3 regions of the Microbacterium sp. JAI119 genome follow, and region 3 is predicted to be linked to each of the others. Evidence: predicted binding sites of a transcription regulator. Region 3 holds the regulator's gene; each other region holds the start of a gene.
The links. The regulator HrcA, encoded in region 3, represses chaperone genes, less so after heat shock. The targets are predictions, from matches to a motif close to TTNGCACTCGNNNNNNNCGAGTGCNAA.
Positions count from the first base shown of each region.

Region 1: a site for HrcA is predicted at 5,550-5,576, ahead of groES (co-chaperone GroES). Genes of this name have one in related genera too.
Region 2: a site for HrcA is predicted at 6,160-6,186, ahead of groL (chaperonin GroEL). Genes of this name have one in related genera too.

Region 1 is NZ_JACCCK010000002.1:337,573-345,259, reverse strand. Features, by position in the region: gene rimI (ribosomal protein S18-alanine N-acetyltransferase) at 1-474, shown strand, start outside; gene tsaD (tRNA (adenosine(37)-N6)-threonylcarbamoyltransferase complex transferase subunit TsaD) at 471-1,538, shown strand; gene HDC31_RS12420 (hypothetical protein) at 1,535-2,026, shown strand; gene HDC31_RS12415 (hypothetical protein) at 2,031-3,134, shown strand; gene HDC31_RS12410 (hypothetical protein) at 3,118-4,290, shown strand; gene HDC31_RS12405 (class I SAM-dependent methyltransferase) at 4,298-5,497, opposite strand; gene groES (co-chaperone GroES) at 5,662-5,958, shown strand; gene rarD (EamA family transporter RarD) at 6,141-7,070, shown strand; gene HDC31_RS12390 (ABC transporter substrate-binding protein) at 7,215-7,687, shown strand, end outside.
Region 2 is NZ_JACCCK010000001.1:937,477-945,163, forward strand. Features, by position in the region: gene HDC31_RS04615 (ABC transporter permease) at 1-508, opposite strand, end outside; gene HDC31_RS04620 (ABC transporter ATP-binding protein) at 505-1,416, opposite strand; gene HDC31_RS04625 (SOS response-associated peptidase) at 1,513-2,193, opposite strand; gene HDC31_RS04630 (DMT family transporter) at 2,242-3,153, shown strand; gene HDC31_RS04635 (nitroreductase family protein) at 3,155-3,718, opposite strand; gene msrB (peptide-methionine (R)-S-oxide reductase MsrB) at 3,715-4,119, opposite strand; gene HDC31_RS04645 (DUF2332 domain-containing protein) at 4,191-5,183, shown strand; gene HDC31_RS04650 (DUF3263 domain-containing protein) at 5,193-5,450, shown strand; gene HDC31_RS04655 (LytR C-terminal domain-containing protein) at 5,532-6,098, shown strand; gene groL (chaperonin GroEL) at 6,223-7,687, shown strand, end outside.
Region 3 is NZ_JACCCK010000001.1:2,137,257-2,144,943, reverse strand. Features, by position in the region: gene HDC31_RS10375 (DUF1990 family protein) at 1-502, shown strand, start outside; gene hemW (radical SAM family heme chaperone HemW) at 502-1,719, shown strand; gene HDC31_RS10365 (carboxylesterase/lipase family protein) at 1,735-3,153, opposite strand; gene hrcA (heat-inducible transcriptional repressor HrcA) at 3,257-4,288, shown strand; gene dnaJ (molecular chaperone DnaJ) at 4,325-5,440, shown strand; gene HDC31_RS10350 (16S rRNA (uracil(1498)-N(3))-methyltransferase) at 5,443-6,171, shown strand; gene HDC31_RS10345 (HIT domain-containing protein) at 6,238-6,588, shown strand; gene HDC31_RS10340 (PhoH family protein) at 6,668-7,687, shown strand, end outside.

The sequences.
Region 1 (7,687 bases), on a different contig from region 3:
GCCTCAGCAGATGACCTCGACGCGATCATGGCGATCGAGAACAGGTCCTTCCCGACCGATGCCTGGAGCTCGGAGACCATGGTCGCCGAACTCGTCAGCCCGCACGGCCGGTATCTGGTCGACGAGCACGACGGCGAGGTCATCGGCTACGGCGGGGTACGGGCACTGCTCGGCAGTGCCGACGCCGACATCCAGACCATCGCACTGCTCGCCGAACATCGGGGACACGGGAGAGGACGCGCCCTGTTGCGCGCTCTGCTCGCTGCGGCGGCGGAGCGTGGTGCGCGAGAGGTCTTCCTGGAGGTCAGGGCCGACAACCCCTCCGCGGAGGGGCTGTACCGTGCCGAGGGCTTCGAGGAGATCGCCCGCCGCCCGCACTACTATCAGCCGGATGGCGTCGACGCGATCGTGATGCGAATGCACCTGCGGCACCATGCGGCGCCCTCCGCGGCGGACGAGGAGGCGAAGGCATGAGCGAACCGCTGGTTCTGGGCATCGAGACGAGCTGCGACGAGACGGGCATCGGCATCGTGCGTGGGCGCACCCTGCTGTCGAACACCATCGCCTCGAGCATGGACGAGCACGCGCGCTACGGCGGCGTCGTTCCCGAGGTCGCCGCGCGGGCGCACCTCGAGGCGCTGCAGCCCTCGATCGACGCCGCGCTCGCCGAAGCGGGGGTGGGACTCGCCGACCTCGATGCCGTCGCGGTCACCAGCGGGCCAGGGCTCGCCGGCGCGCTGATGGTCGGTGTCGGCGCCGCGAAGGGCCTCGCCGTCTCGATCGACAAGCCCCTGTACGCGGTGAACCACCTGGTCGGGCACATCGCGGCCGACATCCTCACGGCCGACTCCGCGCCGCTCGAATACCCGACGATCGCCCTGCTCGTCTCGGGCGGGCACACCTCACTGCTGCACGTGCGAGACCTCACCACAGACGTCGAGCTGCTCGGGGAGACGATGGACGACGCCGCGGGCGAGGCCTTCGACAAGGTCGCCCGGCTGCTGTCGCTCCCGTACCCCGGAGGGCCGGAGATCGATCGGGCGGCGGCGACCGGCGACCCGCACGCGATCCGGTTCCCCCGCGGACTGTCGCGGGCCTCCGACCTGGCGAAGCACCGGTACGACTTCTCGTTCTCTGGGCTCAAGACGGCGGTCGCCCGCTGGGTCGAGCGCTGCGAGGCCGAGGGGATCGACGTGCCCGTCGCCGACGTAGCCGCGAGCTTCCGCGAGGCCGTCGTCGACGTGCTGGTCACGAAGGCCCTCGCCGCGTGCTCCGATCTCGGCGTCCCCCGCCTGCTGCTCGGGGGAGGGGTCGTCGCGAACCGACGGCTCCGCGATGTCGCGCTCGAGCGCGCCGACGCCGCTGGCGTCACCGTGCGCATCCCCCCGCTCTCGCTCTGCACCGACAACGGGGCGATGATCGCCGCACTCGCCGCCGAGCTCATCTCTTCCGGGCGTCCGCCGTCGACGCTCGCCTTCGGGGCGGATTCGACGCTTCCCGTGACGGAGATCCAGGTCGCGGAGGCGGTGCCCGCATGAGCGCCGCCCCCGACGCTCCCGACGCGGAGCCGGCCCCGCCCCCGACGCCGGCGGCTCGCATCGAGCGCCCCAGCGACGAGGTGGAGCACCCCGCGGGAACCGCCCGCCTTCCCGGCGCGCGGCGCGACGGCTACACCCGCCTGCCCACGGGCCCGGTGGGCATCGAACCGGTCGTCGTGACGGGACCGGACATCGACGCCCCCGAGGAGACGGAGTGGGAGCCGTCCACCGGGACCGTGTCGATCGACGACACCCGACTGGCGCCGTGGGCGCTGGTGGCCGCGATCGTGGCGCTCGGAGCGTCGTTCTTCGTGGGGTGGGGGATTCCGGTCGCAGTGGTGGCGGTCATCGCGGCGATCATGTCATTGCGTCGCCCGGTCGAGAACCGTGCGATCGCGCGCTGGGCGCTCGTGCTCGGGCTCTGCGCGACCGTCTACAGCCTGGGCTGGCTGGTCTGGGCCGGCATGCAGTTCGAGCGGCTCGGCTGAACCGATGTCGGACGCGGCCGAGCTCGCCGAGCTGCGCTCACTGCAGGCGCGGGCGTACGGTCGCGATGCATCGCTCACGGCGGCCGAAGCGCTCAGACTGCGCGAACTGGAGCGGCGCCGTGCCGAGCCGACGCCCGAGGTCGCGGATCCGCCCGTCGGAGCTCCTGTCGCAGCCTCGACGCCGGAGACAGGGAACGAGGAGCCTCAGACAGAGGACCTGCCGGGTTCGACCGACGGCGATGTGACGACGACCGGCATGGACCCGGGAGACTCGGGCGGCTCCGGTCGGCCACCGCAGAGATCATGGCTGCGTACGCGCTGGCTTCCGCTCGCCGCTGCCGTCGCGACGCTGGTGCTGGTCGGTGTCGGGCTCGGATGGGCGCTGTCCGGCGGGTCCGGGCCCGCCACCGTCGCCCTGAGTCCGGAGCAGCAGGAGTGGCAGAGCTCCCTGCTCGCCAGCGGGAACTACGACCGGGGCTCGCTGCGCGCCCTCGCCGTCGAGGAAGGTGCGGTCATCTGGGTGGCGACGAAGAATGCCGCCGCGATCACCTGCCTGCTCGTGGCGACCTCGCCGTCTGCACTGCCCAGCTGCGAGCGCACCGAGACGGTGGGCAGGACGGGACTGTTCGGCGCGGTCACGCTCGAGTCGAAGGCGGACACCCGCCGCGAGCTCAACGTGCAGATGGTGTTCACGGCCTCCGGCGAGCCTGCCGTCGCCGCGAACGTGGCGGAGTTCGGACCGGGCACCACCAATGGGATGACGTGGGCGAATGCCGACGAGGCGGAGAAGGCCAAGCGCATCGCGGATCAGGGGTTCCAGATCAACTCGCTGTGGGTGGTCGGCTATGACGGCGATGTGCCGGTGTGGACCGGAATGGAGCTCGACGGCTTCCAGACCTGCTTGATCTACGACGGCTCGGACGCGGCGTTCCCCCGGGTGTGCGCCGATGCGCTCACGATGCAGGAGCAGAGCGCCACCCTCGTGCTGAACGTGGTGGACGAGCCCAGCGGTGAGGTCGTCCGCCTGGAGCTTCCGACCGCCAGCAACGGGCACTCCTCTCTGATGATCACGCGCGAAGGAGGTGCTGACGGTGCTGCCGGAGAATGACGCCGACGAACTGCGACAGCTCCAGCGCCGCGCGTACGGCCGCGACGGCGCCGCGACCGAGGGGGAGCTGCGGCGGTTGCGTGAGCTCGAGGATGCACGGCGAGCGTCACCCGCCCCCTCGTCACCCGCCCCCTCGGTTCCCGCACCGGATGACGATTCCCGGCCAGCGCCGCCCGAACCCGCGGCCGACGTCGCCTCAGCGGCAGCGCCGGTCGTCGGTGAAGGGACCGAGCCGCCCTCCGATAGCGACGTGCCGCGCCGGCGGGAGATCCTCGCCCGGACGCTGCGTCGGCTCCCCGTGCTCGTGCCCGTGGTCTCCGTCCTGCTGCTGGCGGCCGGAGTGGGCATCGGCTGGGCGGTGTTCGCGCCGCCATCGCCGGAGGTCACGCTGACGGCGGTGCAGCAGGACCGCCGTGACGCGCTCGCCGCAGCCGACTTCGATCCCGGCTCGGTCGTGCCCCTCGCGCGAGAGGGGGATGCGCTGGCCTGGTACGCGACCCGTGAGGAGGCCGGCATCCGGTGCCTGATCCTCGACGTCGGCGCGCAGTCGCAGTCGACCTGCCTCCCGGTCGACAGCATCGGGCGCGGCCTGAGCGCGACGATCCCGGTCCCCATGGAGGACAGCGGTGACACCCCTCGCGGAGTGGAGGCGGTGAGCGCCTCGATGCTCCTCTCGACGACGGGGGAGCCGATCGTCACCCTGGAACGCTGGCCGATGACGTCTTCTTCACCGTCGCAGTTCGCGGGTGCGGAGCGGTCACGCGCGGAGGAGCTGGCCGGCGAGGGGTTCGTCTCGTCCCTCGAGATCGTCGGTTCCTTCCGCACCTTGCCGGTGTGGACCGGGGACCGCGTGTCGGATCTGGGCACCGTCGAGAAGTGCCTCATCGTCGATGCGGTCGATGCGATGACCTGCGCCGCCTCCACCGCCGCCGTCGAGTCCGGTCTCGAAACGCGGATCGACCGCGTCGACGGCGGAGACGGTGCGCTCATCGGCACCTCGACTCTCGCGGCGAGGTTCACGAGGTGGCAGACGCCCTACCTCGTCATCACCGAGGCATCGCCGGGGAAGGGAGGCCCGGGCGAGATCGTCCGGGTCGAGGCCCCACCCGGTGACCCCATCGTGGTCGAACCGCCGGGCCGCGATCCGGACGGCTGAGCGGACGTCAGCTCGCCGCGGGCACCCGGTCGGCGAGGATCGCGCGGCGCTGGTCGCCGATACGGACGAGGATCAGCGTCGCGTCCTGGTCTCCGCGCAGCGTGAGCTTCTTCCGGAAGGCGGCGGGATCGACATCCACTCCGCGTTTCTTGATCTCCAGGCGTCCGACATCGTTCGCCTTGAGCGCGGCGTTGATCGCCTTGGGGCTCGCCGGAAGCGTCTCCCTGACGCGGAAGGATTGCACGAACGGACTGGTCAGGGCTGCGTCGGATGTCAGATAGGCGATGTGTTCGTCGAGCATGCCGGCGTCGAGACTGCGGGCGACCTCTCCGATCAGCCGCGCGCGGATCACCGCCCCGTCCGGCTCGTGCAGGAAGGCGCCGAGCTCGCGCACGGGCTCATCGGCGGTGTCGGCCGCAGCCATGAGCTCGTGCGAGCGCTCGCCGCGGATCACCAGTGCCGCGCGGCGCACTCCTTCTCGGGCGAGGGATCCGCTCCACACGACGAGTTCGACCACGCTGCCGTCGGCGCTCACCCACTGCGCCTCGGCATCGGCGGGCAGTGCGTCGCGGTCGTGAGCCGGTCCGAGCTTGATGCCGGTCGGGCGACGTGCGGCCACATCGAACGCCCAGTCCAGGGAGGGGGAGTAGTCGTCGGCGGAGACACGCCTGGTCTCGCTGTGCCCGGAGGTGCGTCTGGCCGGGTCCATCCAGACCGCGTCCCCGTCGTCCAGTCTGGAGAGGGCTTCCTCCGCCGTCTCGTGCCGCACCGCGGCGTCGTCGCCGAACGGCGCCAGGTTGTATGCCGCGATGGCGGAGGTGACCTCGTCGGCGTCGACGGCGTGCACTTGGAGTCCGGCTCCGGCGAAGGCGAGCGCATCGCCGCCGATACCGCAGCCGAGGTCGGCTACACGGGTGAAGCCCGACTGACGGATGCGCTGGGCGTGCCGTGCCGCGACACCGAGCCGCGTCGCCTGCTCGAGGCCGGCCCTGGTGAAGAGCATGCGGGCGGCGAAGGGGCCGAACTTCGTCGCTGCCCTCGACCGCAGGTGCGCCTGCCCGACGACGGCGGACACGAGGTCGGGGGAGTGGCCGGCCGCACGCAGCCGCGACACCGCTCGCGCGACCTCGGTGGTCGACTCGATGGGACCGGTCGTGTCGAGAAGCTCGAGACCTTCGGGGGTGAGCAGGGCGCGCAGCTCGGACATCTCCACGGTCTCAGCCTAATCGGCCGCGCCTCGAGTCGAACCGCGTCGCTCACTGGCACTCGCATTGCGTGAGTGCCAGCCGAGCGCCTAGACTGGATTAGCACTCTCGGGTTGAGAGTGCGAACAAGTCTTTCGTGTCAGCGTCAAGAAAGAAGAGGTAGACCGTGTCGGTTTCCATCAAGCCGCTCGAGGACCGCATCGTCATCAAGCAGGTCGAGGCCGAGCAGACCACCGCGAGTGGCCTGGTCATCCCCGACACCGCCAAGGAGAAGCCCCAGGAGGGCGAGGTCGTGGCGGTCGGCCCCGGCCGCATCGACGACAACGGCAACCGTGTTCCGCTCGACGTCGCCGTCGGCGACCGCGTGCTCTACAGCAAGTACGGCGGCACCGAGGTGAAGTTCGGCGCAGACGAGTTCCTCGTCCTGTCGGCTCGCGACGTCCTGGCGGTCGTCGTCCGCTGATCTGCTGAACCTGTTCCCCGCCTCTCATGAGGGGCAGGGTGAGGTCCTCGAAGGGGGCCCGGATGCGTCTCGCATCCGGGCCCCCTTCTGCGTCCGCCAGCGGGCATCCCTTTCCTGCCAAACTCCGCCGGGAGGCTCTGCCGCCGACGTCCGCATCCACGCCGCGGGCATAGGGTTGTGCGGTGACCCCAGAGACGACCCGCGCCACGCAGACCGCCGGAGTCGTCTACGCCGGAGGGGCGTACCTCCTCTGGGGCGTGCTTCCCCTCTACTTCCTCCTCCTCGTTCCGACGGGTCCGTGGGAGGTCGTGGCCTGGCGGGTGCTGCTCTCCTTCGTCTTCTGCGTCCTGCTGCTCACCGTCACGCGCGGTTGGGTGGCCTTCGGCGTCATCATCCGCCAGCCGAAGCTGCTGGGGTTGACCGCGCTGGCGGGTCTGCTGATCTATGTGAACTGGCAGGTGTTCCTGATCGGAACGCTCAGCGGCAACGTCGTCGAGACGAGCCTGGGGTACTTCATCAACCCGATCACGACGGTGCTGCTGGGTGTCTTCGTGCTGAAGGAGCGCATCCGTCGATTGCAGTGGGCAGCCATCGCCATCGCGGCTATCGCCGTCATCGTGATCGTCGTCGCCTACCGGCAGTTCCCGTGGATCGCGCTGTCGCTGACCGCGTCCTTCGGCGTGTACGGGCTCATCAAGAAGAAGATCGGCCGTGCGGTCGATGCGATCAGCGGCCTGACTCTGGAGTCGTTCTGGCTGATCCCCATCGCGGTGGCGCAGCTGATCATCGTCGCGCTCACGTCGGGCATCACGATGGGCGCGAACGGGTGGGCGCACGCGTTGCTGCTGGCCTTCGCCGGTGTCGCCACGGCGGTTCCGCTGCTGCTTTTCGCCGCGGGAACCCGACGCATCAACCTCACGGTGATCGGCATGATCCAGTTCATCACCCCCGTCATGCAGTTCCTCATCGGGGTCCTGGTGCTGCACGAGCCGATGCCGGCCGAGCGCTGGGCCGGCTTCATCATCGTGTGGATCGCGATCGGCGTCTTCGTGGTCGACCTCCTGCTCGCCGCGCGACGAGGGCGCAGGATTCCACGGGTCGAAGCCGCCTGATCCCGAGGACCACGGGTCAGGGAACCCGGTCCCGGATCGTTAACGCACCGAGACACTTGCACCCCCTGCGCGCGATACTCACGCCCTAGTGTTAGAGCACCCGATTGTGGTCACATTCCACGTTCAGTTACGCAAGGGAGCATCATGAACGCATTGAAGGGCTCGCGAACCGCGAAGGTCTTCGCCGGGATCGCACTGGTCAGTGCATCCGCCATCGTCATCGCTGGTTGCAGCAGCACTCCTAGCGGGGAGAGCGGCGGCAGTGACAAGCCCGCAGCCGATCTGACGCTCAAGCTCGGCTCGCTGCTTCCGCAGACCGGCTCGCTGGCGTTCCTCGGCCCGCCCATGGAGTCGGGCGTCGGGCTGGCCGTCCAGGAGGTCAACGACGCGGCTGCCGGCATCACGATCGACCTGACGGCCGAAGACGAGGGTGACACCGACACCAAGGCCTACGAGACCTCGATCACCAAGCTGCAGGGCGCCGGCGTCTCCGCCATCGTCGGAGCTGCCGCATCCGGTGTCTCCAAGCTCATCCTCGACGGCAACGTCAGCGCCGGGATCCTCCAGATCTCCGCGTCGAACACTTCGCCCGACTTCACCACGTGGGATGACAACGG
Region 2 (7,687 bases), 1.2 Mb from region 3:
TCGCGAGCGAGGCGACGACGACCGGCAGCAGCGATGCGGACGGGTCCGACCACTCGATGCCCTGATCGCGCGGCGCGACGATGAGCGTGACCGCGAGCGCCGCGACGGCGAAGATCACCAGCGACGAGATGAACATGAATGCGGCCAGTACCGTCGACTTCGCCGCCAGCACCGAGCCGCGGACCGGGTTCGCCGTGAGCGTCGAGCGGATCATGCCCGTCGAGTACTCACCGGTCACGGAGATCGCACCGATGATGCCGGCGAGCAGCATGGTGAACTGGATCGGCATGATGACGGCCTGGATCGGTTCGAAGTCCGGCATGTCGAGGGCTTGGGCGATGAGCACGGCGATCGCGACGGTCAGGGCTGCAGCGATCCCGATGGACCACCAGGTCGAGCGCAGTGTGGCGAGCTTGATCCACTCGCCGCGCAGTGCACGCCCGAACGTCAGCTTCCGACCGGTGTCGACGCGCGGCCGCGTGGGTGCGGGGGCTTGTGTCGTGGTCATGAGATCTCCTTGGTGCGGTACTCGACGGAGTCGCCGGTGAGAGCGAGGTAGGCGTCTTCCAGCGAACCGGTGGTCGGGGTGAGCTCGTGCAGCGGAATGCCGCGGTCGGCGGCGAGGTCGCCGATCCGCGCAGCGGGCAGGCCCACGATGTCGAGGAGGTCGGGAGCGGAGCTCGCGATCTCCACGTCGGGTCCGCCGACGGCCGCAGCCAGGTCGGCCGGTCGCGGGGTGCGCACCCGCACCGTGTTCCTCGTCCATGACCGGACGAGATCTGCGAGCGGTGCATCGGCGAGCACGCGCCCACGTCCCATCACGATGACGTGATCCGCGGTCTGTGCCATCTCGCTCATCAGGTGGCTCGAGAGGAGCACGGTGCGCCCTTCCCCTGCGGCATGACGGACGAACTGACGCACCCAGCGAACACCTTCGGGGTCGAGGCCGTTGACCGGCTCGTCGAGGATCAGCGTGTGCGGATCGCCGAGCAGCGCCGAGGCGATGCCCAGCCGCTGGCCCATGCCGAGCGAGAACCCTCCCGCACGTTTGCGGGCCACGGACCCGATGCCGGCGAGGTCGATGACCTCGTCGACGCGCGAGGAGGGGATGCCGTGGGTCGCTGCCATCGCGCGGAGGTGGTTGCGGGCCGTGCGGCCGGTGTGCACCGCCTTCGCGTCCAGAAGCACTCCCACCTCCGTCAGCGGGGCGCGGAGCTTGCGGTACTCGCGGCCTGCGACGGCGGCGCGCCCCGACGTGGGACGGTCGAGGCCGACGATCATCCGCATGGTGGTCGACTTCCCCGCACCGTTCGGGCCCAGGAAGCCGGTGACGCTGCCCGGCTGGACGGTGAACGACACGTCGTCGACGGCGGTCTTGTCTCCGAACCTCTTGGTGAGGCCTTCTGCTGTGATCATGAGGACAACGTTACGGAGCGAGGTCGGGAGTGCGCGTCCCCCTCAGGTACACATCTGGTGCCGAGGCGTCCGACCGACGGCGGATGTATCGGTGTGTCAGCGGCGCGGACGAGCCTGAACCCGCGCGGCCATCTCGTCGGACGCGATGATCGCCTCGTCGATGATCTCCCGCGAAACCGGAGCCGTCAGCCAGTCGTGGCTCAGCGACGCCGGGATGAGCAGCGGCATCCGATCGTGGAGATCGACGAGGTGCGCAGGCGCGAGGCGCATGACGATCGAGTAGCACGTGTACCACTGGTCGTCTGCGGTGCGGCCGCGTTGCGTCACGGCGGCCATGCCGAACAGGGTGCCGTCGTCGACGATGAACTCGTTCCACTGCCGGGACGGCTTCTGCATCTCGTACCAGCTCGTTGCCGGGACGATCCCCCGCGACTTCGCGCCGCCCGGGCGCTCCTGCAGGCGCTCGGAGCGGGTGTTGATCGACGGGAACTTCGCCGGCTCGCCGTTCACGAGGAAACCCCACCATGCGGGTTCCAGCGTCGGCGCTGTGTCGGGCTGCACGATCAGCGGATTGAGGTTGCGCAGGTTCTTGCCGGTAGGACGGACGGTCTCACCCGCGTTCTCCTGCGCCCAGACGCGCAGGCCCTCGAGCACCGCGTCGTCTGCCGCGGCGAGGAGCTCTGCATCGGTGAATCGGGGATCGAGACCGTAGCTCGCGCACATGCCGTCAGCGTAGCGCGGGGCGCCGACATCCGGGTGGGAGGGAGCGGGCAGCATCTCGGGTAGGGTCGACGGGTGCCAGAGCCTCGTCGAATCCCCGCCCCGGTGGCACTCGGAGGGGCGGTCGCGATCGGGGTCATGACGGCGATCCAGGCGCGGATCAACGGCGTGCTCGGGGTGCGCGTGGACGACGGCATCGTCGCCGGCTTCCTCTCCTTCTCCGTCGGCCTGCTGGCACTCGCGATCGTGATCGCCTGCCTCCCCTCGGCTCGACGGGGAGTGGCGCGTCTCTGGAGCGGCGTCCGACAGCGCACGATCCCCTTCTGGATGCTCCTCGGAGGCGCCTGCGGTGCACTCACCGTCTCCACCCAGGGGCTCACGGCCGGAGTCCTCGGCGTCTCGCTGTTCACGGTCGGCGTGGTGGCGGGACAGACCGTGCACGGTCTGGTGCTCGATCGCATCGGATTCGGACCGGCCGGCGTCGTCGCGGTCACGCCGGGACGTGTCCTGGGAGGTGCGCTCGCGCTCGCCGCGGTCGGCATCTCGCTGTCCGGGGACGTGCTGGCGTCAGCGCCGCTGTGGATGCTGCTCCTGCCGTTCGCGGCCGGGGTCGGCATCGCGTGGCAGGCAGCGACCAACGGACGTCTGGCCCAGCGCGCGCGCTCACCTCTGGCCGCGACCCTGATGAGCTTCGTCGCCGGAACCGTGGTCCTCGCGCTGGCGTCCGGCGTGAGCATCGCGTTCCGTGGGGCACCCGCCGCCCTCCCCGCCGAGCCGTGGCTGTACCTCGGAGGCTTCCTCGGCGCCGCCTACATCCTCCTCGGCACGTTCATCGTGGCGCAGACGGGGGTGCTGCTGATGGGCCTGGGGTCGGTGCTCGGCCAGCTGACCACGTCGGTGGTGATCGACCTGGTGTGGCCGCCCGCAGCAGGGCCGGCGCTCTGGCAGGTGCTCGCGATGGTCGTGGTCGCCGTCGCGTCTGTCGTGGTCGCGGTGCCGTGGCCTCGCCGCCGCTGAACTACTTCTTCTTCGCCTTCTTGGTTGACGGCTTCGGCATGCGCGTGACGAGCTTGCGGGCGTCGACCGTCTTGCGTCGTCCCGGTTTCTTGTGTTCGGGCTTGCCGCCGACGTAGAGCCAACCCAGGAGCTCCTCGTTCTTCCCGAGCCCGTGGGCCTTGGCGACGGCCTTGGCTCGCGTGTAGTGGCCCGTGCGCCAGATGACGCCCCACCCTGCCTCGTCGAGGAGAAGGCTCAATGTGTGGGCGACCCCGGAGGCGACGGCCTCCTGCTCCCACCGGGGTACCTTCTCGCTCTTCTGGTAGCTCGCGACGACGGCGATGAGCAGCGGGGCGCGCAGCGGCTTCGACGAGGGAGAGGAGTCGCCCTGTGCCTTCGCGATCGCCGCGCCGAGCACCTCCCGATCCGCGCCTCGCAGCTCGATCAACCGCCAAGGGCGCAGCGACGAATGATCGGCCACGCGACCGGCGGCCGCGACCAGCGTGAGCAGTTCGTCGCGGGTGGGCGCGGTGTCTTCGACCTTCGACCAGGACTGCCGTGCGCGGACGGCGTCGAGAGCGCTCACGACGCGTCGGGCGTGAAGTTCAGCGCGATGGAGTTCATGCAGTAGCGGTCGCCGGTCGGCGTCCCGAATCCGTCGGGGAAGACGTGACCGAGGTGCGACCCGCAGTTGGCGCAGCGCACCTCCGTGCGCACCATCCCGAGGCTGTCGTCCTCGATGAGCTCGACCGCGTCAGGACGGATCGACTCGTAGAAGCTCGGCCAACCGCACCCGGAGTCGAACTTCGTTCCGCTCTTGAAGAGCTCGGCGTTGCAGGCACCACAGGTGTAGAGGCCGGCGCGCTCCTCGTCGAGCAGCTCGCCCGTCCAGGCCCGTTCGGTCGCGGCCTGACGCAGCACCGCGTACTGCTCCTCACCGAGCTCCTCGCGCCATTCGTCTTCGGTCTTGTCCACGCTGTACGACATGTGTCCTCCTGAGTCGCTTCCATTCTCTCCCGGGAGACGAGGTCTCGGGTGCTCAGCGTCAGAATGGGACGATGACCGATGCCGTGCAGGACCGCTACGCACGATTCGCCCGCGACGAGGCGCCCGGACGCAGCGCCCTCTACGCCGAATGGGCCGCCGGTGTGGCGGACGACGACGAGCTCAAGGGCATCCTCCAGCGGATCCCGGAGAATCGTCGGCAGCCGCCCCTCGTGTTCGCCGTGACGCGCATGCTCGGCTCCGGACTCGTCGGGTACCCGCAGTGGAGGGACTTCGTGCTCCGCAACGCCGACGCGGTGGTCGCCGAGTGCGCGAACCGCAGCCTCCAGACCAATGAGCCCCTCCGCCTCGCGGCGCTACTGCCCGTGCTGTCGGAGATAGCCGGACCGATCGCGCTGCTCGAGGTCGGAGCGTCGGCGGGGTTGTGCCTGTACCCGGACCGCTACTCGTATCGCTTCATCGCGGCGGATGGATCGGTCAGGAGCGCCCTCGATCCTCTTGACGGACCCTCGACCGTCGTGCTGGAGAGCCGGGTCTCGGGCGCGCTGCCTCCGCTGCGGATGCCGGACGTGGTCTGGCGGGCGGGCGTCGACCTCGCGCCCCTCGATGCGGCGGATGAACGGGATCGGCGCTGGCTGCGTGGGCTCGTGTGGCCGGGAGAGGAGGGGCGGGAGGAGCGCATCGATGCCGCGCTCGAAATCGCGGCATCGGATCCGCCGCTGATCGTCGCCGGCGATGCCCTCGAGGAGATCGATGCGCTCGCCGCGGCGGCGCCGAGCGGGGCGACCCTGGTCGTCACCACGCCGGGTGTGCTGGTCCATATCCCGAGGGCCCGGAGGGAGGCGCTGGTCGCGCGCATCTCCGCTCTGGACGCCCGGTGGGTCACGATCGATCCGCCCGGTGCCCTCGATGTCTGGGAGCCGCCGGTCGAAGGCGACGACTGGCCGGGATTCGTGGTGGCGCTCGACGGACGGGTGCGCGCGGCCGCAGATCCGCTCGGGGGCTGGTGGGAGTGGCGAACGGCTTCGCTGTCTGATGCGTCCTAACCTGGACTCATGCTCGGAGATCTCACGGAGCGCGACCGCACGATCCTCGCCCTGGAGGTCGCTTGGCCACGCCATGGATCGGCCAAGGAAGAGGTCATCCGAGCTCAGCTCGGGATGAGCGCCGCCCGCTACTACCAGCTCCTCGGACGCCTGATCGAGTCGGAGGCCGCCCTGGAATACGACCCCATGCTGGTGCGGAGATTGCGCCGGATCAGGGATTCACGCGCCAGGCAGAGGTCGGCTCGGATACCGGGCTTCGTCGGCTGAAGCGACTCGAGGAAGGCTCTCGGAACGAGCAGTGCCGCGCCGGAGAACGGATTGCCAGGAAGGTGCCGCTAGCATCGAGGGGTGTCCAAGCCCTCCCGCGATCGCTTCGATGACGTTCCCCGTTCCACCGGACGGGTGGGAGCGCATCGCGCCGAAGCTCCGGGAATGAACGGCTGGGTCGTGCTGCTGTGGTCCTTCGTCGCCGCTCTGGTGCTCATCATCGCCGGCATCTTCGGATCGCTCGTGGTCATGGGACGCATCTCGCTCTTCCCCGAGGCCGCTCCCAGCGCCGTTCCCACCCCGGTGGAGACGGGCGTGGTGGACACCTCCATCTCCGTGATGATCCTCAACGGCACGCCGGAGGAAGGGCTCGACACCCAGATGCGCGACCTGCTCATCAACAACGGGTGGGCGTCGGAGAACGTCTTCGCCGGTGACAGCTCCAGCCAGGACTTCGCCACCACGACCGTGTTCTACGTCAACGACGAGGACGAACTCGCGGCGATCGGACTGGCGAACGTGCTCGGTGGAGCGGCCGTGCAGCAGAGCGACTACTACTCGGGTCAGACCGAGGAGGGCAACAAGCAGTTCACAGTGGTCATCGGCCTCGATCGATCGAGCTCAGCCGGCGAGACGCCCACCCCCTGACCTCGGCCGGTGCCGTACCTCCGGCGGCTTGCACTCGAAGGTGTCGAGTGCCAGAATGGCGTTAGCACTCTCTCACTCTGAGTGCTAAACCCAACGTCTACGTCCAGGAGGGACGAAAAAACTCATGGCAAAGATCATTGCTTTCGATGAGGAGGCCCGCCGCGGCCTCGAGCGCGGCCTGAACATCCTCGCCGACGCGGTCAAGGTCACCCTCGGCCCGCGCGGCCGCAACGTCGTTCTCGAGAAGAAGTGGGGCGCCCCCACCATCACGAACGACGGCGTCTCCATCGCCAAGGAGATCGAGCTGGACGACCCGTACGAGAAGATCGGTGCGGAGCTCGTCAAGGAGGTCGCCAAGAAGACCGACGACGTCGCGGGTGACGGCACCACGACCGCCACGGTCCTCGCTCAGGCGCTGGTCCGCGAGGGTCTGCGCAACGTCGCAGCCGGCGCCGACCCCATCTCGCTCAAGCGCGGCATCGAGAAGGCCGTCGCTGCGATCACCGAGGAGCTGCTCGCCAGCGCCAAGGAGATCGACTCGAAGGAGCAGATCGCCGCCACGGCTTCGATCTCCGCCGCTGACCCCGCCATCGGCGAACTGATCGCCGAGGCGATCGACAAGGTCGGCAAGGAGGGCGTCGTCACCGTCGAGGAGTCGCAGACGTTCGGTACCGAGCTCGAGCTCACCGAGGGCATGCGCTTCGACAAGGGCTACCTGAACCCCTACTTCGTCACGGACCCGGAGCGCCAGGAAGCGGTCTTCGAGGACCCGTACATCCTCATCGCGAACCAGAAGGTCTCCAACATCAAGGACCTGCTGCCGATCGTCGACAAGGTGATCCAGGACGGCAAGGAGCTCGTCATCATCGCCGAGGACGTCGAGGGCGAGGCTCTCGCGACGCTCGTGCTGAACAAGCTCAAGGGCATCTTCAAGTCGGTCGCCGTCAAGGCTCCGGGCTTCGGCGACCGCCGCAAGGCGCAGCTGCAGGACATCGCGATCCTCACGGGTGGCCAGGTCATCACCGAAGAGGTGGGCCTCAAGCTCGAGAACGCCACGCTCGACCTGCTGGGTCGTGCGCGCAAGGTCATCGTCACCAAGGACGAGACCACGATCGTCGAGGGTGCGGGCGAGGCCGACCAGATCGAGGGTCGCGTCACGCAGATCCGTCGCGAGATCGAGAACACCGACAGCGACTACGACCGTGAGAAGCTCCAGGAGCGCCTGGCGAAGCTCGCCGGTGGCGTGGCGGTCATCAAGGCCGGTGCCGCGACCGAGGTCGAGCTCAAGGAGCGCAAGCACCGCATCGAGGACGCCGTCCGCAACGCGAAGGCAGCCGTCGAGGAGGGCATCGTCCCCGGTGGTGGCGTCGCGCTCATCCAGTCGGGCACCAAGGCCCTCGACGCTCTCTCGCTCTCGGGCGACGAGGCGACGGGCGCGAACATCGTCCGCGTCGCGATCGAGGCTCCGCTGAAGCAGATCGCCATGAACGCCGGGCTCGAGCCGGGCGTCGTCGCGAACAAGGTGTCCGAGCTCCCCGCGGGCCAGGGCCTCAACGCAGCCACGGGCGAGTATGTCGACATGTTCGCCG
Region 3 (7,687 bases):
CGGCGAAGCGCTTCTGTCGTGGACGGCACAGCGCGCTGCCGGCCTGACGGTCGAAGACGTGCGCCCCGCACCGGGACCTGCCTATGCGGGCGTGAGCTTCGACGCCGAGGGCAACCCGATCGCTCCGAGCAAGCGCGACGTCGAGCAGCGCTACGACGCGGAGGGCATGCCGTTCGTCGGCGCGGGGATGACCCTGCACCTCCGCGGGCGCGTCGCGGGCATGCGCGCCGACTCCGAGCTCCGCGTGATCTCCGTCACGGAGGAGACCCGTCGTGTCGGGTTCGTCCTCGGAACCGTCGGCGGATCGGTGGTCAGCGGAGAAGAGTCGTTCGACGTTGACTGGCGTGAAGACAACGACGAGGTGTGGTTCACCGTGCGCGCCTTCGACGCGCCGAACGGCCTGCTCTACCGCACGATCCCCGCTCTCGTGAAGCGTCGCCGCCGCGAGCTCTTCGCGCGCTATCTTCGGGCGATCTCCCCGCTGTACGCGACTCCCGTCTGATGGCGGGACCACTTCCTCTCGGAGACCCCGCCCCGGCGGACGGACGCTTGCCCGCAGATCTTCGGATCGATGAGCATGTGCCGTTCTCCGCCTACCTGCACATCCCGTTCTGCACCGTGCGCTGCGGCTACTGCGACTTCAACACGTACACCTCGACCGAGCTGCGCGGGGCGAAGCAGGAGGACTACGCGTCGACGTTGATCGCGGAGATCGCCCTCGCTCGTCGAGTGCTGGATGACGCGGGAGCGCTGCGGCCGATGGACACCGTGTTCTTCGGCGGCGGTACTCCCACGCTTCTCCCCGCCGGCGACCTCGCACGCATGCTCGGAGCGGCGACAGATGCGTTCGGCCTGGCAGCGGGCGCGGAGGTCACGGTCGAGGCGAACCCCGACACGGTGACGCCCGAAGTGGCGCACACCTTGGCACGAGCAGGAGTCACGAGGATGTCGGTCGGCATGCAGTCTGCCGTTCCCCACGTGCTCGCCGCCCTCGATCGCACGCACCGCCCGGAGAACGTGCGCACGGCCGTCGCCGCCGCGAAGGATGCGGGCCTTGCCGTGAGCGTGGACCTGATCTACGGCGCACCGGGGGAGTCCCTCGCCGACTGGCAGGCGTCGCTCGATGCCGCACTCGCGCTGGAGCCGGACCACATCTCGGCCTACGCGCTCATCATCGAAGACGGAACCAAGCTCGCGCGTCAGATCCGCCGCGGGGAGGTGCCGACCCCCGACGACGATCTCCAGGCCGACATGTACGAGCTCGCCGACGGCCGACTCGCTGCCGGCGGCTTCGACTGGTACGAGGTGAGCAACTGGGCGCGCACGCCCGATCGTCGCTCCCGACACAACCTCGCGTATTGGCGGGGGAACGACTGGTGGGGCTTCGGTCCCGGAGCGCACAGCCACGTGGCCGGTCTGCGCTGGTGGAACGTGAAGCACCCCGCGGCGTACGCCCAGCGCCTTGCCGCATCCGAGTCGCCGGCAGCAGGCACGGAGCGTCCGGACGACGACTCGCGCACGCTCGAGCGGATCCTGCTGCTCAGCCGCATCCGCGAGGGGATCGCGATCGACGAAGTCCCGAGGGCGAACAGGAGCAGGGTCGCCGGACTCATCGCCGACGGTCTCGTCGAACCACTCGCAGCGCTTCAAGGGCGCGTGCAGCTGACGCTACGCGGTCGCCTGCTCGCCGATGCCGTCGTCCGCGAACTGACCGACTGAAGGCTGAAGCGTCCGTCACCCGGGGAGCAGATCCATCGCCGCCGCACGCCTCTGGGGCACCGTCGTGCTCCTGGCGTCGAACACCCGCGTGAGGCGATCGTCACCGTAGGCCGGCCAGCCAGGATCGCCCGACGTCACGAACCCGACCCACGACGCGTTCATCTCGGCGGCGAGATCACGCGGAGCGTCGGGACCTGCCAGACGCGCGGCTTCCTCGTCATCGAGGCGATCGAACACGAACCCGAGCTCGAGCGCGTGTGCCGCGCGGAGATCGCGGACGGGACTCGGCCAGGCGAACTCGTAGACGTGCGTCTTCTCCGGACGCGCGGCTGCCACCCGGCTCAACGGAGCACGCAGCATCACGTCCGTGACGAGCTGCCCCAGGATCTCTCCAGCGCCGGCGTCGGGGAACGCGGATCGATAGGCCGCCACCGCACGTCGAGGGATGCGGGAGAGCAGTCGCGCGGCTTGCAGCTTGAACTCTCCGATGCCTGCCAGCACCTCCGGTGGGAACCAGAGCCGATACTCGTCGGTGTTGCTCCCGATGAGTAGCGGCGTATCGATCTCGCGAAGCACCTCATGCGGTGACCGGGGAAGGCTCTCGGGGTCGATCGCCAACTGGAACGCCGGAGCCCCGCCGAGGGGAGACGATCCGGCGGATTGAGCTCTCCGTGCGTCCAACAGCTTCTCGGGCGTCAGAGCGGCGAAAGAGACGCGGTCGGCTCGTACTCCGAGTCGCTTCGCGAGTCGAGCCGTCACACGTCCGGCCTTCTTCGGAGTCTGCGCCTGGAGTGGTCCGGACTCGATGATGGCGCGACTGATGAGTGCGCGGGAGTCCGCCCGAGCGAGGAGCCCGGCGACGATGGCTCCACCGGCGGACTCGCCCATCGCCGTTATCCGTGTCGGGTCGCCGCCGAGAGCGGCGACCTCACGGTGCACCCACTCGAGGGCCGCGGCCGCATCGCGCAGGCCGAGGTTCCGTGGGGCGCCCTCCAAGACGGAGAACCCCTCCGAGCCGAGTCGGTAGTTGATCGACACGAAGACGATTCCCGCCTGCGCGAAGACCGCGCCGTCATAGAGCGGAAGAGCGGCGGTGCCGCGTTCGAGCGCGCCGCCGTGGATCCAGAGCAGCACGGGGGCGCCGGAGGCGTCGGGCGGGGCCCAGACGTTCGCCGTGAGGATGTCGTCTCCGTCGATCCGCACCGAGCCGAGCAGCTCGCCGATGGCGCCCGCATACGGAACCTGAGGCGGAGTGGGGCCGAACTCCAGTGCGTCGCGCACGCCGTCCCAGGTCGCGACAGGCTGCGGCTCGCGGAACCTGTGCTCGCCGAACGGCGCCATGGCATACGGGATGCCGAGGTAGCGGACGATCCCCGCCTCCTCGACGCCACGAACGATGCCGGTCGACAGGGTGGCATGCGGGGAGGAGGTCATGAGCGTCATCCTAGAGTCGTCGGTCCGCGGTACGGAGAACCCGCAGCTGCACGGGGTAGGATTGGCACTCTGAACGTCCGAGTGCCAGCGGAAGGGAAGGGCGATGGTCACAGAGCGAGGGCTGCAGGTTCTCCGCGCGATCGTGCAGGACTACGTCGAGACCCACGAACCCGTCGGCAGCCGGTCGATCGTCGACAGGCATTCCTTCGGCGTCTCGGCCGCCACGATCCGAAACGACATGGCGCTGCTCGAGGATGAAGAGCTGATCACCGCTCCGCACACCTCGTCGGGAAGGGTTCCCACAGACAAGGGCTACCGCGTCTTCGTGAATCATCTCGCCCAGTTGCGCCCGCTCTCTTCGGCACAGCGCTCGGCGATCGAGTCGTTCCTGGGCGAACCGGCCGATCTCGACGACCTGATGGTGCGCACGGTGCGGGTGCTGACGCAGCTGACGGGTCAGGTCGCGCTCGCACAGTATCCGTCGTTCGCGCGTGCGCACGTGACGCATGTCGAACTGGTGGCCCTGGCACCGAACCGGCTGCTGATCGTGCTGGTCACCGATGCCGGCGGCGTGTCACAGCGGATCGCCCCCCTGCCGGAGATCATCGACGAGTCCGACCTCGCGGTGCTGCGTGCACGCCTGTCGTCGTTGATCACCGGACAGGGCATCGGTGAGGCATCCGACCGTCTTCAGCTGCTGCTCGGGGCGGAGGACAAGCCTCAGGACGCGGTGCTCCGCACGCTCGCCGGCGTCGTCGTCGACGAGCTCGGCAGCTTCCGTCAGGAACGTCTGGTGATGGCGGGGGCGGCCACCCTCGCGCGTCGGGAACAGGACTTCCGCGGGAGCATCCATCCGCTTCTCGAGGCGATCGAGGAGCAGGTGACGCTGCTGCGACTGATGAGCGAGATGGTGACCGACGAGCAGGGTCTCGCGGCCAGCATCGGCACCGAGAACGCCCCCTTCGGCCTCGGTGAGGCGTCGATCGTGGCCAGCAACTACGCCGCCCCCAGCGGCACGGCGCGAGTCGGCGTGATGGGGCCGACGCGCATGGACTACCCGAGCAATCTCGCCGCAGCGCGGGCCGTGGCCCGCTACCTGTCGCGGATGCTCGACGAAGACGAGGCCGGCCGCTGACGCGGTCGCCACGAGAACACACGCAGAAAGGCGATTGTGGCGGACCACTATGAGGTTCTCGGGGTGTCCCGGGACGCTTCCACCGATGAGATCAAGAAGGCGTACCGACGCCTTGCCCGGCAGCTGCACCCGGATGTGAACCCCGGGGACGACGCTGCGGAGAAGTTCAAGCTCGTCACGCATGCGTACGACGTCCTCAGCGACGACGAGTCACGCCGGCGCTACGACATGGGCGGCGGAGACGGCGCCGCGGGGAACTTCGGCGGCTTCGGCGGTTTCGGCGACATCTTCGAGACGTTCTTCGGTGCTTCTCAAGGGGGAGGGCGCGGTGCGCGTCCGCGGTCGCGTCGGGAGCGGGGCCAGGACGCCCTCGTCCGGGTCACGCTCGACCTCGGCGACGTCGTGTTCGGGGCGCATCGGGACATCGAGGTCGACACCGCCGTGCTGTGCGAGACGTGTCAGGGGTCGTGCTGTCAGGAGGGCACCTCGCCGGTCACGTGCGACATCTGCGGCGGCTCCGGCCACGTGCAGCGGCAGGTGCGCAGCCTGCTCGGCAACGTGGTCACCTCTCAGCCCTGCGGCACCTGCGAGGGCTACGGCACGACCATCCCGTATCCCTGCGGCACCTGCGGGGGGCAGGGTCGCGTGCGTTCGCGCAGAACGGTGTCGCTCGACATCCCCGCCGGTGTCGAGACGGGGCTCCGCCTGCAGCTTCCCGGTTCCGGTGAGGTCGGCAAGGCGGGCGGACCGAACGGTGACCTGTACGTCGAGGTGACCGTCAACCCGCACGCGGCGTTCAGCCGCGAGGGAGACGACCTGCTCGCGACCCTCGAGGTGTCGATGACCGACGCGATCCTCGGTACCGAGACCAAGATCCAGGCACTCGACGGCGAGGTGGACCTCGAGATCCGTCCCGGTGTGCAGTCCGGGGACGTGCTCACGATCAAGGGACGGGGCATCACCCCGCTCCGCGGCACGCAGCGCGGCGATCTGCGGGTCGGCGTCCAGGTGCTGACACCGACTCGACTGGACTCCGCGCAGCGTGCGCTGATCGAGGACTTCGCGAAGAAGGCGAAGTCCCCGGAGCCCCAGCTCGCCCAGTTCCAGCAGGGACTCTTCTCGAAGCTCCGCGACCGCTTCCGCAGCCACTGATCATGGCACTGCACTTCCTCGTCGAATCGTCGACGGATGCCCGAGTCGACGACCTGGTGTCGTTGACCGGAGCCGAAGCCAAGCACGCGGCCGTCGTCCGTCGTCTTCGCGTCGGCGAGGCTGTCACCGTGGGCGACGGCGCGGGCGTGTGGCTGACCGGTGTGGCAGAGGAGGTGTCTCCCTCCCGAGTGGAGGTCCGTGTCGCGGAGCGCGTCGAGCACCCCGCTCCGACGCCTCGGGTCGTTCTGGTACAGGCGCTCGCGAAAGGAGACCGCGATGAGCTCGCCGTGCAGGCGGCGTGCGAACTCGGCGTCGACGAGATCGTCCCCTGGCAGGCGAGTCGTAGCGTCTCGCGGTGGGAGGGCCCGAAGGCGGTGAAGGGACGGGAGCGCTGGGCGACGATCGTCCGCGAGGCCGCCAAGCAAGCCCACCGCGCCTGGGTGCCCGCTGTCGCATCACCCGTCTCGACGGCTCAGCTCAGGGAGCGCGCGGCCTCGCAGCGCCTCCTGCTGCTCGACCCGACGGCGCCCACGCGACTGTCGGAGATCGAGCCGGACGGACGCGACCTGGTGCTCGTGGTCGGACCGGAAGGCGGGATCTCCGACGAGGAGCTGCGTCACCTGACGGAGGCGGGGGCAGAGCGTGTGCTCCTCGGCGAGACGGTGCTCCGTACCTCGACGGCGGGCCCGGCCGCGATCGCCGTGCTGTCGGTGGCACTCGGTCGATGGTGACCCCGCCCGACCGGCACGGGACGGGCCCGAGGTCGTCGTCACGCTCCGGTCAGTAGACTTGACGGTATGACGGAACCCTCGATCTTCACGCGCATTCTGAACGGGGAGATCCCTGCCGAGATCATCGGCGAGACCGACCGGCTGTTCGCGCTGCGCGACATCGCCCCGCAGGCGCCCGTGCATCTGCTCGTGGTGCCGAAGTCGGCAGAGTATCGAGATATCGTCGAGGTCGCGGCCGCAGATCCCTCTCTGCTCGCCGAGATGGTCGCTTTCGCGGGCGAGCTCGCGGCGGAGCACACGGAGGACGGCGACTTCCGCCTCGTCTTCAACACCGGCGCGAACGCCGGACAGACCGTTTTCCACGTCCACGCGCACGTGCTGGCCGGCGGATTGACTGAGAAGAGTGTCGGTGCCTGAGAACCACGAGCCCCAGGAGCGGAGCCTGGGCGGCCGGCCTCCTGAGGCGGTCGAGAAGATCTACGCGGACGGCGTCGCCATGGTGCAGCTGCTCGGACCGCAGGACCGGCTGCTGCGGATGCTGGAGCGTGAGCACCGCGATGTGCAGGTGCTCGTCCGCGGCAACGAGATCACACTCAGCGGTGACACCGATGCGGTCGCGAAGGCGAGGGCGCTGGTCGAGGAGCTGCTCGCCATGACGAAGGCCGGGCAGGACCTGGCACCGAGCGACGTGTCCAGTTCCGCGCGGATGCTGCGCCAGGAAGGAGGACCGCGCCCCAGCGAGGTTCTCGGCGAGGCGATCCTGACCACGCGCGGCAAGGTGATCCGTCCGAAGACCCTCGGGCAGAAGGAGTACGTGGACGCGATCGAGGAGAACACGATCGTGTTCGGCATCGGTCCGGCCGGTACGGGCAAGACCTACCTCGCGATGGCCAAGGCCGTCCAGGCGCTCCAGCGCAAGGAGGTCACCAGGATCATCCTCACGCGCCCCGCGGTCGAAGCGGGAGAGCGGCTCGGCTTCCTCCCCGGCACGCTCACCGACAAGATCGATCCATACCTCCGCCCGCTGTACGACGCTCTCAACGAGATGATGGACCCCGAGATCGTCCCTCGCCTGATGGCGACCGGCACGATCGAGGTGGCACCCCTCGCCTACATGCGCGGGCGCACCCTCAACGACTCGTTCGTCGTCCTCGACGAGGCTCAGAACACCACGCCGGAACAGATGAAGATGTTCCTCACGCGTCTCGGTTTCGGCACGCGGATGGTCGTCACGGGCGATATCACGCAGGTCGACCTTCCGCAGGGGTCGTCGGGGCTCCGCCTGGTGACCCGAGTGCTCGACGGCATCGACGACATCCATTTCTCCCGTCTCACCAGCGACGACGTGGTACGGCACTCGCTGGTCGGACGCATCGTCGACGCGTACAGCGAGTACGACGAGAAGCGCACCGCAGCGCGATTCGAGCGCGAGCAGGCGGCGGAGTTCGCCAACCGTGCCGATCGCCGGGGAGCACAACGACCTGGACCGCGTGATCGCGCCCCGAAACGAGGACTC